Regions from separate parts of the Shewanella sp. DAU305 genome, predicted to be linked through region 2. Evidence: riboswitches for the same ligand, from Rfam matches in the RefSeq annotation. Region 2 holds a riboswitch; the other holds the start of a gene.
The links. Region 2 has a riboswitch for thiamine pyrophosphate ahead of OX890_RS14170 (TonB-dependent receptor). Riboswitches for the same ligand answer to the same signal wherever they lie in the genome.
Positions count from the first base shown of each region.

Region 1: another riboswitch for thiamine pyrophosphate. It lies ahead of thiC (phosphomethylpyrimidine synthase ThiC); the one in region 2 lies ahead of OX890_RS14170 (TonB-dependent receptor).

Region 1 is NZ_CP113808.1:2,759,684-2,767,287, reverse strand. Features, by position in the region: gene OX890_RS11760 (HesA/MoeB/ThiF family protein) at 1-313, opposite strand, end outside; gene OX890_RS11755 (bifunctional hydroxymethylpyrimidine kinase/phosphomethylpyrimidine kinase) at 306-2,186, opposite strand; gene thiC (phosphomethylpyrimidine synthase ThiC) at 2,189-4,312, opposite strand; TPP riboswitch at 4,514-4,612, opposite strand; gene OX890_RS11745 (hypothetical protein) at 4,780-6,111, opposite strand; gene trhA (PAQR family membrane homeostasis protein TrhA) at 6,608-7,291, shown strand; gene OX890_RS11735 (tRNA-uridine aminocarboxypropyltransferase) at 7,454-7,604, opposite strand, start outside.
Region 2 is NZ_CP113808.1:3,364,382-3,371,985, reverse strand. Features, by position in the region: gene OX890_RS14200 (LuxR C-terminal-related transcriptional regulator) at 1-218, shown strand, start outside; gene OX890_RS14195 (M61 family metallopeptidase) at 386-2,167, opposite strand; gene hinT (purine nucleoside phosphoramidase) at 2,312-2,668, shown strand; gene OX890_RS14185 (PaaI family thioesterase) at 2,665-3,192, shown strand; gene OX890_RS14180 (PaaI family thioesterase) at 3,179-3,676, shown strand; gene OX890_RS14175 (YcfL family protein) at 3,817-4,212, shown strand; TPP riboswitch at 4,305-4,430, shown strand; gene OX890_RS14170 (TonB-dependent receptor) at 4,485-6,719, shown strand; gene OX890_RS14165 (hypothetical protein) at 6,826-7,086, shown strand; gene pnuC (nicotinamide riboside transporter PnuC) at 7,133-7,604, shown strand, end outside.

The sequences.
Region 1 (7,604 bases), 600 kb from region 2:
CGGCATCGTTGAATAACAATTGTCTTGGCAGATTTGATACTTCAACTTTATCCATGTCGATTAAGGTCAAGCGACCAATACCTGCACAGGCCAGATATTGCGCCGCCAATTGCCCTAAACCGCCAAGACCGATAATAGCGACACCAGCGCCGGCCAGTTGTAATTGCCCAGCCTCACCGACTTCAGGCAATAAGACTTGCCGAGAATAACGCATAAAATCGGCATCACTGAGTGTATGGCCGCAGTATTCATTGTCGCTGTGTATATGACCGCAAAGAACCTCTGCGTGAGAAAGAGGTGTTTTTTTACTCATGCTTTGCATCCAACTCATGCTTTACAGCCAGTTCTTCAGACAAGCTACATTGCTCCCAAGCTTGGCTCAGCTCTGCAAACGCTGCGACTGGCTCCTTAGCTTTCGTTATTGCGCGCACCACAGCAATATTGCCCACCCCTGTTGCTTTCACCTTTGCCAGATTATCTAAATCAATACCGCCAATTGCGACCAAGGGATAATGGCCTTGGAGTAACGCCACATAGTGTTTAAGTTTTGCGAGCCCTTGGGGCGCCGAAGGCATTTGCTTCGTTGTGGTAGGAAATATATGCCCAAGCGCTATGTAGGATGGCGAACATTGATGGGCCAATAACAGCTCGAAATAACTGTGACTCGATATGCCAAGCGCAAGTCCCGCCGCTTTAATGGCGGCTAAGTCAGCTACAGCGAGATCTTCTTGGCCTAAATGTACCCCAAAGGCATGGTGTTTTATTGCTAACTGCCAGTGATCATTGATAAAAAGCTGCGCATTAAAATGCTTACCTAAGGCAATGGCTGTTTGAATTTGTGCTTCTAATTCGGAGCCAATTAACTCAGTTTCGCCTGATTTAGATTTGCCTGACTCACATCTACTTTGCACAGATTCGCCTAACCCTGCAGAAGTTAATTCGCTGATGTCGGTTTTTATCCTTAACTGCAGGGTTTTAACGCCGGCCGCTAACAAACTTTCCAGCATGGTTAAGTCACTCACCACGGGATACACGCCGAGATCGGCATCGAGCACTTTAAAACCTTGGGATAAAATATTTTGAGGTGGCGCCGAGGCTATTCTTACCTGATCTGTTGCAACTAAATCACTCATAACATCAAGATGTTGGCTGATTTGATGACTAATAAAATTGCCATCACACAAATTTATCTTGGCATAGCAGGACAAGTTATTAGGCCAACCCGTACGGGCCAACGGCCCTGGACCTTGCCCTAAACCAATCGCCGCGCTTAAGCCTTGACTCACATAGGCTTTGGCAACAACCACCGCATCTTGTAATACAAAACCTTGCGCTAACACGGCGGCAATGGCCGATGACAAAGTGCAGCCGCTACCATGATTATGACGGGTATTAACCCGCTGGCTGGCTAACCAGAAGCGTCCATTTTGATGCAACTCAGAGCTCGCGCGCACTTGACGACAAACTAGATAATCCTCGGCAAGCTCAAGATCCCAGCCATTACTCTTGTAAGCGGTATCAAGAGCGTTAGTTTGAGTTTGAGTATCAGCAAGAATGTCAGTGCAACCAAAGCTCACATCGCCACCTTTAGCGAGCACACTGCAATCAAGGCTCTGGGATAAAGCCAGTGCCGCGGCAGCGAATTGCGCTTTCGTTGAAACATCACTGTGAGTTAACCGCCCAAGTTCAAGCACATTGGGTGTGATAAGTTCGATTAAACCTTTGAAAGGCCTAAAATCTAAGGCTGATTTAGCCGCACTTTTTATATCCTGACAGTTATCTACTGCTAATGCATCGCCACAACTGGCGACCATCACAGGATCGACAATCACAGGCACAGATGGATAGTGGATTTTAAAACTCGCGATCCAATCTGCCAGCAATGCCACTTGAGTTTGATCTGCCAGTAAGCCGATTTTAATTGCTTTGGGTGGTAAGTCGGAAAGTAAAGTCGTCAGCTGAGCCATTAACATCGCCGCTGATACGGGCTCGACTAAAGTGACCGCCACAGAGCTTTGCGCCGTCACTGTGGTGATCACGCTACAACCGTGACAGCCTAAATCTTGAATTGTCGCCAAGTCCGCCTGAATACCGGCACCGCCGCCACTGTCTGAACCAGCTATGGTCCAAACAAATGCGGGGTGAGCGGTATTCATGGGCGCATTATCCCCATGAATACCTAGCATAATTAGGCTTCCTCAGCTTCGGCGACAAGCTTGTCTTTCACGTGATAGATCTCGGCGCCCGAAGCAGCAAATTGTGCCGATTTTAGCGCCATGGCCGCTTCCAACTCCTGCGGCGTCTTGACTGTGACTTGCATGGCTTGGTCAGCAGCTTCAACTTGATCCGCCTTCGCTTGTGCCGCCTCTAAGCCAGCGGCATAGGCGCGCACATCTTGGGTGATTTTCATCGAACAAAATTTAGGGCCGCACATAGAACAAAAATGCGCGACTTTAGCGGATTCCTGCGGTAAAGATTCATCGTGATAAGCGCGCGCGGTTTCAGGATCGAGTCCTAAGTTATATTGATCTTCCCAGCGGAATTCGAACCGCGCCTTTGCCAGCGCATTGTCACGAATTTGCGCACTCGGATGACCTTTCGCCACATCGGCGGCGTGGGCGGCAATCTTATAAGCAATCAAACCTTGCTTAACATCTTGTTTATTCGGTAATCCTAAGTGTTCTTTTGGCGTGACATAACACAACATAGCGCAGCCGTACCAAGCAATCATGGCCGCGCCTATGCCGGAGGTGAAATGATCATACCCAGGTGCGATATCGGTGATTTGTGGGCCAAGCGTGTAAAACGGCGCTTCATCGCAGTGAGCTAACTGCTTGTCCATGTTCTCTTTAATGAGCTGCATCGGGATATGTCCCGGCCCTTCGATAATGGTTTGTACGTCGTATTCCCATGCGATTTTGACTAGCTCACCTAAGGTTTCAAGCTCTGCAAACTGGGCGGCATCATTGGCGTCGGCAATTGAGCCTGGACGCATACCATCACCTAAAGACAGGGATACATCGTAGGCAACGCAAAGCTCACAGATCTCACGAAAATGGCTGTAGAGGAAGTTTTCCTTGTGGTGACTCAGGCACCATTTGGCCATAATTGAACCGCCGCGGGAAACGATCCCAGTAACGCGTTTAGCCGTCATCGGCACGTAACGAAGCAGCACACCAGCATGAATGGTAAAGTAATCAACACCTTGTTCCGCTTGTTCAATCAAGGTATCGCGGAACACTTCCCAGGTTAAATCCTCTGCCACGCCGTTCACTTTCTCCAGCGCTTGATAAATTGGTACTGTGCCGATGGGCACTGGCGAGTTACGGATGATCCATTCGCGGGTTTCGTGGATATAACGACCCGTGGATAAATCCATGACCGTATCTGCACCCCAACGGGTTGACCAGACGAGCTTTTCCACTTCTTCCTCGATGGATGACGTCACCGCAGAATTACCAATATTGGCATTCACTTTCACCAAAAAGTTACGCCCAATGATCATAGGTTCGGCTTCGGGATGGTTAATATTCAGCGGAATAATCGCGCGGCCACGGGCAACTTCGGCGCGGACAAATTCGGCGGTAATCGGTTCGCCGACTAAGGCACCAAAAGCTTCGCCCTTGGCTTTACGATTGAGGATTTCATCCTGTACTTCGGCAAGTGCCATGTTCTCGCGGATCGCTACATATTCCATTTCGGGCGTGATAATCCCTTGACGGGCATAGTGTAATTGACTGACTCGTTTACCCTGCAGCGCTCTGCGTGGGCGGACAATTGCACTCGAACCTGCCTCAAAACGCAGATGGTCTAAACCGTCGTCGGCGAGTCTTTGTTGGGTAAAATCTGAGGTGGCACAGGGTAATTGCTCTGTGTCGTTGCGGGCTAGGATCCAGTTTTGTCTTAATTTACCAAGGCCTAGACGCACATTGATATCGGCCTCAGGATCGGAATAAGGTCCAGCGCAATCATACACGCGTATTGGCGGATTTTTTTCCATGATAGGCGCATCATCTGTACCGCCGACAAGGGTGTCAGTCTGCAGGATTTGCCGCATGCCAACGCGAATATCGGCACTTGAACCTTCGAGGTAAATCTTTTGTGAATTAGAATGTTGCAGCGGCGCTAACGTATCGATAAAGGCTTGGGCCTGCGCGCGGGTTTCGCGGCGACTCGGCGCCTTAGGCACGATTGATTGACTAGACTCAGCCGATTTATTAGGCACTGTCGATTTATTAGGGATTGTCGATTCTGACGCTGTGATTTCTATCGCATTGGCAGCTACAGCTGGGTTTTGGTTTGAACTGGACATAAGCAATCTCACGTTAAAAAATGGAGTTGCTTGTCTGGAGAATTGAGTTGTTGATAGCTGGGCATGGCAATCAATTTTTGTGGCCAACACTGGCTTCAAAAATTGAGTTACCCTGCTCAATAACAATTAAATCTAAACATTAAGGCTTAAAACACTGCTGAGTTAACAGGTGTTCAAGCCGTCTATTTTGGCGATTTAATATGTGTTATTACGCTTGTTTCCTTCGCAGGTTTTAACCTGATCAGGTTCAACGGATCCCGAATAAACGGTCTCAGCCAAGAGGCACTCCGACAAGATGAGTGCGCAGTATAGACAGAAGCGGCAGCAACAAACAAGGAAAAAAGTAATTAAAAGCCTTAAATACCAATCCAAAATAAAGGTTCATAATTTATTGTTTTTAATTGATTAAATCAAATTAAACTAAAAAAGCCATAATTAGCATGAAAATAGATCATAAAAGAAAGTCACTATTTATGGGGTTTGAGCATCATTTTATTTAATCGAGATTGAATGGCATCATCAATAGCTTGATTGATTTTTTTGCCACTGCAGTCAAATGGGAAGCCTAAATTTTCTGCGTAAGGATTGACTTGAGTCCCCAATTGTACCACGCGATAACAAGTATCCCCTTTACGCACAATACGATTTGGATCTAAGGGTAAATCTAGACTCGTTGTGCCACCGAAATCATCGGCGTTAGGGACAAATAACACTTCCATCTCAGGGCTCATTTCACTCATATTCGATTTCCGGGTGAATTTATCGGCCTGTTCAATGACGAGATCATCGAGCGCTTGCTCGCGCTGACGTTCAAAATATTGCTGGGTGAATAAACTCATGCTTGAGCTTGTCGCTATTGTGCTCTCACCTTCTGCTGCAGGCGAACTCTGAGCGCCAAGCTGCGTCTTAATTTCTGTGGCATCAAACATATTTGTTGGCTTTTTTGCCGTCGCTTCCGCGGGCTGTACTTCACTTGGGGCACTTGATTGAGATTGGCTCGATTGAGTGATGTCAGGTTTAACCGTATCTGGCTTCACTTTTCCCTGATCTACTTTTTCAGGCACGACCTTTTCAAATATTGGCATAGGCTTAACTTGAGTTGTAGGCGTGGGAACAGTTGTAGGCGTAACAGAACTTGTCATCTCAGTCTTATCCTCGGCCTTGCTCTCTGTTTCTAGCGCAGCGCTTTCAGCCTTCTCTACCGCGGGAGCATAAATAAAATAAGCTTTGAGCGCCGTTACTTTAGGGCCCCGGCTTTCTGTTTCTGTTAATCCAAAGGGATTTAACTGCGGGCGCCACAAAATGCAGATAAGTAAAAATAAACACACATGCACTAAGATCACAAAAAATAACAGGCTTAATCCTTTGAAATATGGCTGACGAGCACGCAAAACGGATCCTGTCCCCAATGAATAAGCACTGGTTTGTATTGTCCCAGACAGTTCAAGTTTTGATTCAGACTCAGCAACCAATTTATCTTGATGTTGATCTTGATGTTCAGTATGGATTTCTTGCAGTACCAAATCTCGGGCCTGCTCTTGATATATAGCTTGGGTGTCATGCTCAGTGACTAAAAGGCCTGCACCGCGATTGAACGCTGACGGCTCGGCATCAGTGGTAAAAACAGGCGTTTGAGCAGCATCCAGTTCACCGAGGTGATGATCAAATGCGATAAAAGTCTCACCTTCTGGCGATGTGACCGAAAAAAACAAAGCACTATCAGTATCATCTCCAATCGCTATTGCTGTAGGAGATACTGTCAATAAAGGCACGGCTTTGGGTTGACGTTGAAAAGGCAAAATCCATCCTTAGGTTTTGTGTAGTCTCAATTGATTTCGATGATGCTTAACGTGGAACAATTGCACTCAAATCCAATATCGAGTTGCTGAATATTGAAAGAGAATTATCCAATGATTGCATTTACTTGCGAGTGCTCAACGCAGATTAGAGGAGGCAAACAGGGTAAAGTTCAACGCGAATGCAACACGTTACAAGCGCAGTGCTTATGCCAATGCTTAGTAAGACACTTGTCAGTTGAGACAAATAAGGCTGGGAATTGAGATCACAATCGCGCTAAATTGATGGGAAAATGCTTGCTAACTCTTACGTCTTAAAGCGGATAACATAGTCAATGCGATACGCTGACGGGAATACAAGACGGCGTAAAAAAGATAAAAGGTGAAAACAATAGAAGCCAATCATGAAATTTAAGCTTACAAGTGTACGCTTAAATATGGTGATTTATTTTCCTAACTGATAGACTCAGTCATTATCGTTTGCGAGTGTGTATCTACCATGTCGACTCAAAGTGTTATCGAACAACAAAACCCAGCTAAAATCCTTGCTAAGTCTGGGCCGTATAGTATTAAAGAAGAGATCGCTAATAGCGTATCCCATGGCTTAGGCGTCATCGCAGGCATAGTGGCATTGGTACTGATGTTACTCAAAGGGCAAGATCATCTAACGCCAATTCAACTAACAGGCGTTGCCATTTATGGTGCGAGCATCATTGTGCTTTTTCTATGCTCGACCTTATACCACAGCGTTAGCCATTCAGGCTGGAAACATAAACTTAAGATCGCCGATCACTGCGCAATTTACTGCTTAATTGCAGGAACTTACACACCTTTGATGCTGATAAGCCTACAGGGGACGCAATCGATAGTAATTTTAACGGCGATTTGGTCGCTTGCAATTGGTGGGATCCTATTTAAGACGCTATTTATTCACAAATTCAAAAAGTTAAGCTTAGTCTTGTATCTCGCCATGGGTTGGCTATGTGTCACTGTGATGGGCGATTTAACGGCGGCCATGTCGGAGTTAGGTTTTAATCTATTGATCTTAGGTGGCTTGTTTTACACCTTAGGGGTGGTGTTCTACGTCGGGAAACGTATTCCATTTAACCATGCCATTTGGCATTTGTTCGTGCTTGGCGGTGCCATGAGTCACTTTCTGTGTATTTATCTGACTGTTATTTAAATGGCTATGATTTACCTGATGGTGATTTAACTGGCTATAATTTAAATGATTATGACTTAACAGATGGTGATTTAACTGACGGTGATTTATCTGTGAGTCAAAGCTGAAAGTCGTTAATTATCTATTCAAGCACTTCCTCAAACGTTCTCTCGAACATCGCAATCAAGTACGGCTATTCAATTCAGTAAACAGCGACGCTAATAGCGCCGCTTGTTCTGCTCTGCCACACTGGCGCCAAAGTGCAATAATACATTCTGCAGTACACAAGCCTCCTTCTTGCTGATTACGCCGCAATATAAAGGCGGATTCAGGC
Region 2 (7,604 bases):
GTTTGTTCGAAGATACTGAACCGCTGACGATTCGTGAGCGAGAAGTATTACAAGCCCTCTTAACGGGTAGCACTAACTTAGATATTGCCAATCAGTTGTTTGTCAGTGAAAGCACGATAAAAACCCATTTGTACCGAGTATTCCGTAAGATCGGTGTGTCGAGCCGTGGTCAAGCGATCGCGTGGGCGCAAACCTATTTGCACGATGTGGTGGTTTAAGTCTGTATTAGCACTGATAGAAGACACTGATTTGGCAAGGGAATACTGATCTAGACATAGATGTGTTCGTTTGGATATTAGTACCTAAGTTAAGTGTTATCTCAGAAATGATAAAAGGGGCTTGTGCCCCTTTTTTTTCTAAAAACCTGTCTAATCAAAACGTTAAATTAACGTCCTAACCAAGCCGCGAGTTTAGTCTTGTCGCTAATCGCTAGGGCGACAGTGTCCTTAGGCGCGGCAGTTATCATCAATTCACCCGTCATCAATTCATCCCGTCTAAACCAATGTAGATTCAAGGATTCACCCAGCGGATATTGCTGTAGCTGCGACTCAAATTGCGCGCTGACTTGCAAGTTATCGGCGGCGATTAAGGTATCCCCCGCACTTAATCCCGCAAGGTGAGCAGGGCTGCCTTGGGTAATAGTCAACACTTTCAATCCCATCGGCGCCGCTTGAGTTTTCGCGCCAAAGGCAATGTCATAACCTTTCGCTTGCCCGCCGCCCACATCCTGCGGACCTTGGCTGGCTCGAAGGTTAAACTCGACGCCAAATTCGGCAAGTAGCGGAGCCAGTGGAATATCGTCGGTGTTATCTAAGTAGGCAAACAAATCGTGGCAATCACGGCCTAGGAGTCGCTCGACAATCGCTTGGTGACAGCCGTCAGTCGTGCCTTTGTCTTGCAGAGCATATTCCTGCCATAAAATCTGCATAACATGGTCGAGATTGTATTTGCCTTGGGTTTCACTGCGCAGGGTTAAATCTAAGTACAGCGCAAAAAGCGCGCCTTTGGTGTAATAACTAATGATGGCGTTTTGCGCGTTTTCATCCTGCTTATAGAACTTAGTCCAAGCATTAAAGCTTGAATCTTTAACACTTTGTTTAAAGCGTCCTTGGCTGCGATAGACGCGGGTGAAGGTTTCACTCAGCATATCTAAATAGCTGTGTTCATCTACCAGTCCGGCGCGATAGGTAAGGAAGTCATCGTAATAGGAGGTGATGCCTTCATAGGCCCACAGTTGCGGCGTATAGGTTTCAGCCTCAAGTTTATAGGGTAAAAAGCACTCCGGCTTAATCCGCTTCACGTTCCAGCTGTGGAAATACTCGTGGCTGCACAGGGATAAATAAGTGCGATAGTCGTTATTGACTGGCGCATCGAGCGACAGCGGTAAGTCCTTGCGTGAACACATTAATGCGGTAGAAGCTCTGTGCTCTAAACCACCAAAGCCATTGTCTAATACTGTGGTCATAAACAAATAGCGTTTGAAGGGGGCTGGTGTACCAAAGAGGTTGATTTGATATTCGCAAATGGCTTTTAAGTCTTGGCAGAGCCTTGGAATACAAGCGCGGTGGCGGCCATTGAGTACGATATCGTGGCGTATGCCGCAGGCATCAAAACTGGCTAAGGTAAATAAGCCCATTTCCACTGGATGATCGATAAGTTCGTCATAGCTTGTGGCATTAAATTGACCGAAATAAAAGTCGTCACCACTGATGCGGGTCATGCTCGTGGCAACGCGCCACTCACCTAATGTTGATTCAGAGGCATTTGATTCCGTGGGCGGTAGCATAGTGACAGTGTGGGTTTGTTGTTCAAAACCGTGGGCGGATAAAAACACGCTACTGCCGTTAAAGAAGCCGTGGGTCATGTCCAAATGCGCGGTGCGCACCGATAGATCCCAAGCATACACTTGATAAGTCAGAATGATTTCGTTGCTATTATTGTCAACTGACCAAGTTTGCTTATCTAGCTGGATTAGCTTGAGCGTTTGGCCATTAGCATCATGTGCCTTGAGTTCAATGATGTTTTTGGCAAAGTCACGCACCATATAACTGCCAGGCAGCCAAGCGGGTAGGCTAAAGACCTGCACAGGCTTGGGCTGGGATAATGTCATAGTGACTGCGAATAAATGGGCTTTCGGATCGACGGGGATTATCTGGTAATGGATCATATTTATCCTGCAAAACCTGAGTGTTTTAATGGTGGCCATGCTGCCAAAAATGCCTGCAACTGGCAAATGAAAAGCAAAATATCTACAGACACAAAGCGTTGAATTACTAGTATACTATGCCAACTAACCCAAGGAGGACGCCCCATGGCCGAAGAAACGATTTTCAGCAAAATTATTCGTCGCGAAATTCCCGCGGATATTCTGCATCAAGATGAACTTGTGACAGCCTTTAGAGACATTTCCCCTAAGGCGCCAACCCATATTTTGATTGTGCCGAATCATTTGATCCCAACGGCGAACGACATGAAAGCCTCTGATGAGCCGGTGCTTGGCCGTATGATGACTGTTGCGGCTAAATTGGCGGCGGAAGCGGGTATCGCTAAAGATGGCTACCGACTGATCATGAACTGCAATCAACACGGTGGACAAGAAGTCTATCACATTCATTTCCACCTTGTGGGCGGGGAGCCTCTGGGGCCCATGTTGAGCCAAGGCAAATGAAGGTAAATTCGGATTTTTTCCCGCTGACCCAAATGGCGCAGCGGTTTGTGGATCAACTCGCTCAGTGTCGTCGTCTCGGTTTAACGGTATTGGAGGCGAGCGAGCACCATGTGTTGATTGAGTTGCCCTACAGCACTGAATTAATTGGTTATCCTGATACGGGGGTTATCCACGGTGGAGTCATTACCACTTTAATGGATACCGCCTGTGGCAGTGCTGTTGTTAGCGCGATATTCCATAAATTTAAATTGTTAGAAATCTCACCTACGCTCGATTTGCGGGTGGATTATATGAAGCCCGCTCAGCCCCATAAACCTGTGTTTGGGTTTGCTGAATGCTACAAATTGTCTTCCAATATTGCCTTTACCCGCGCGATTGCTTATCAAGACAGTATCGACGATCCTATTGCCCATGCTGTTGGTTCCTTTATGCGGATCAGCCCAGAAATGGTGGGTGATGCCTTTAGACAAGCGCTGATGGGTGAAGCCGTGCCTGAGATAGGATACACTGATGAGCGCAAATAATTCGGAACTTGGCACAGCCAGTCCCACTCAAAAAGCCCAAGTAAAAGCGCCTATCGATGTGCAAGGCATTGTTAAGCGCGCCACTGAGCTTAACGATTTCGGCCATTTACTTGAGCACGTCCCCTATGCCAAATTTATTGGGATGAAGGTGGAACGTTTTGGTGATGAACTGATTTTTAAACTGCCTGCTAAGGACGACAATATCGGTAATCCTGTGTTGCCCGCGATTCATGGCGGCGTCATTGCAGGTTTTATGGAGATGTCAGCGATAGTGCAGTTGATGGTCTTTATGCAAACAGCCAAAGTGCCTAAAGTGGTCGATTTTTCCATCGACTATTTACGTGCAGGACTGCATAAAGATAGCTTTGCAGAATGTCGTATTACCCGACAGGGGCGACGAGTGGCCAACGTGAATATCGATTGTTGGCAAACCAATCGTAAGCAGCTCATCGCTACGGCACGGGCGCACTTTCTGATTGATTAACTCGTTTTAGTGAGCAGTGTTTGACTGATGATTAAGTCTGTCTTGTTAAGCATAAGTTCAGCACAGTTCGATTAGCTTGTCGTTTAATGGGAAATGGTGCGCGCTGGCCGCGCATTTTGTCGCGTGACTGGGAGAAAGAGATGAAACAAATTTATACAGGACTATTATTGGCCGCGGCGCTGACCTTAGGCGCTTGTGCCTCACATACCGCAGGTATTTCAGTGAGTTCGCTTGGTGAAACCCGTGTCGATAATACCAGTTTTGCCCGAGATATTGCGGTTGAAAGTGTGGATGCACGCCGAGTCGGCGATTTAGTGCAGGGTTCAGCGCTGATTGTCAGCAAATCGTCTACCGATATGCGTGTGCAGTATAAATTCACTTGGTACGATGCTAGCGGCTTTACTATCGAAGATGAAGCGACAAGCTGGAAATCGGTGAAGCTGCATGGCAAGCAACAATTGCAAGTCGCCGCCGTGGCGCCCAATGCCCAAGCGGTTAAATTTGATGTGTACGTGCGCGAAACCTTTTCGAATTAAGCCTGAAGTTCGCCCTGAGAATGCCAGCTATGCTGGCATTTTTCATTTTATGAGGTAAATGTGTCATCCCATCCTATTACTCATGTATACTAGGCGTCGCCAAGGGGTGTTTGCAGCGAATTAATTTACGTTGATTACTGCAAACTGAGATGTCAGCTGACGAACCCTTAGAACCTGATCCGGCTAATACCGGCGTAGGAATGGGCCAATCAACAGCACACTTCTGAATCGCTTATTCGTTGCCGGATCTCAAACTATGTATTTGAGGTCCTATGTTAAACAGTAAAACGCTAAACAGTAACACGTCAAAACGTCATTCCCCGTTTTTAACCGTATCGCCCAGCTTGTTTTTAACCCGAGCGCCGCTGGCATTAGCCATTGCTGCCGCGCTGAGCACTTCTGCATTTGCACAAACCGATGCTATTGATAAACCCGATCCCAGCACTGAGATGGAAGTCATGGTGGTGACGGCGGATTTTCGCAGCTCAAGTTTAGAAAAAATGCCCTCCAGTATTACCGTTATCGACAGTCAAAAAATTCAAGATGAAAGCGCGCAGCACTTTGAAGATCTGCTTAATTCAATCGCCAACTTTAACTGGTCAGGTGGAAGTTCACGGCCGAAATATTTTCAAATTCGCGGCGTAGGTGAGCAAGAGCAATACCAAGGTGCACCTAATTCTTCTGTTGGTTACATCATAGATGATATCGATTTATCCGGTATTGGCATGGTGTCGAGCATGTACGATCTACAACAGGTCGAAGTGCTACGTGGACCACAGGGCACACGTTATGGCGCTAATGCCTTAGCGGGACTGATTTATCTGAAAAGCAACGACCCCACCGATGTGTTTGAACATGGTGGCGAAGTATCGTTAGGCGATGATGATTTACGCACGTTTAGCGGTTTCAGTTCTGGCCCATTAACGGATTCTGGCAAGCTGCTTTATCGCGTTTCACTGCAGCAACATCAACAAAATGGCTACCACGACAACCTCTATTTAGGCCGTGACGATACCAATGGCCGCGATGAGTTCAGCGGCCGCGCTAAGCTGCGCTGGTATGCGACTGACGATTTGCAGTTTGATTTAACTGTGCTGCACGCCGATTTTGATAATGGCTACGATGTGTGGAGTTTAACCAATTCACCGACCCAGACGACATCGGATCAACCGGGTGTCGATAGCCAGCGCACCACAGGCGCAGGCTTTAAAGCGACCTATTCTGGCGCCGAAACCTTTGAGCTAACCTCGTTAACGTCCTTTGCGAATACCGATCACCATTACAGTTACGATGGCGATTGGTCGAACCCAGAGTATTGGGCTTCTAAGCAATGCAGTGATGACGATGGCAATCTGGCGCCGTGCCAATATGATTATTTTTGGGATAAAACTGGCCAACGTAAAACTGTGTCGCAAGAGTTTCGCTTAAGTTCTACCGAGCAGGGCCGAATCTTTGCGGACAGTACTGATTGGTTGCTTGGTGTGTACGGCATGAATCTGAAAGAAGATAACCAATTGTATTCTGAGTACAATGCTTGGCCGGATGAAGTCTTAGACTCTGAGTATGAAGCGACGAACTATGCCTTGTTTGGTCAGCTCGATACGGATCTGGGCTCAGATTATGCCTTATCTGTTGGCCTACGTTTGGAGCGCCGCAACAGCCATTACTCAGATACGAATAACGATAATTTCGACCCGAGTGAAACCATGTGGGGTGGCCATATTGCTGTGAGTAAAGTGCTGAATGACTCGCACAACGCTTATGTCCGTGTTGCGCGCGGTTACAAGGCGGGCGGTTTTAACATGACTTTGCCTGTCGAATTGAACGATAAAAAAGAGTTCAGTACTGAGACGCTTTATAACTATGAAATCGGTCTGAAATCCCATTGGCTAGCAGGGCTTATCGATACTAATTTGGCGCTGTTCTATATGGACAGGCAAGATCAACAGGTGGCTGCATCCCAGCAAGACCCTGATAAACCTCAGCGTTTTATCTTGTTCACCGAAAACGCTGGTAGTTCTAATAACTATGGTGCTGAGTTAGATGCGACTTGGTATGCCACGGATAATCTACAAATTTACTCAAGCTTAGGTTGGTTAGAAACGGCCTACGGTGACTACCAGTATCAGGATAAATACGGCACTGAGGTCGATTTAACTGGCCGCGATCTGGCCCATTCACCACACTTAACCTACAGCCTTGGCGGGACTTATCGTACCAATTCGGGCTGGTTTACTAACCTAAACCTGAGCGGTAAGAGTGAGTTTTACTATTCCGACAGCAATGAATCCCGTTCTGAGCCTTACACTATCGTCAATGCCCGTGTGGGTTATGAGGCGAGTGCATGGTCAGCCTATTTATGGGGCCGTAATTTGTTCAATGAAGAATACGGTGTGCGCGGCTTCTACTTCGGTAACGAGCCTGATAATGGCTGGGCTGAAAAGCAATATATTCGTTACGGCGATCCGCGTCAGATTGGCGTAACCTTTAACGTTAAGTTTATGTAAAAGCTGATGTAATGGCACATATCACTATGAGCCTATTGGGTTAACTCATGACTAAGCTGTAGTCCAGTGTAAGGGCTGCAGCTTCTCTCAAATTTAAGGAATTAAAATGAAACTGACCGCAGAAATTAGCATGTATCCCTTCAATGAGAACTACCTCGATCCGATTAAGTGGTTCATTGGCCGGGTGGATAGCTATCCTCATATCGAGCGCGTGACGAATGCGATGGCAACTCAAGTGTGCGGCGATTATTTAAATGTGATGACTATGCTGGCTACCGAGATGCAAGCTGCCCATGAGAAGTGGGGCAAGGCAGTATTTGTGTGTAAGTTTATCGGGGGTGAGCTTAATTTAGCCCACAGCGAATAATGCTTTACCGTCACATACGCGATAAATAGGCAGTGAGAACAACACAATGACAGATTTATGGTTAACCATGGTCGAGAGTATGAATGCGGCCTTTGGTGAAGTCCATGTGATGACCGCATGGGAAGCCTTGGCGGTATTGCTAGCCATGGCATATCTACTGCTGGCGATGAAGGCGAGCGTCTGGTGCTGGGCGGCGGCTTTTGCCAGTACCGCCATTTACACTGTGTTGTTTTGGAAGGTGTCGTTACTGATGGAGTCAGTGCTGAATATCTATTATATGGCGATGGCGCTCTATGGATATTGGCTCTGGACCCAAGGCGGCGATAAACATCAAGGGGTTAAAGTGACCACTTGGCCGTTGAAAACTCACTTGAAACTGATCGCGGTGACAGGCGTTATTTCGTTATTAGTCGGTCACGGCATGGCGACGTATACTCAGGCCGCATTCCCATATTTAGATGCGGCCACGACCTGTTTCGCTGTGATGACGACCTATTTAGTCGCGAAGAAAGTACTTG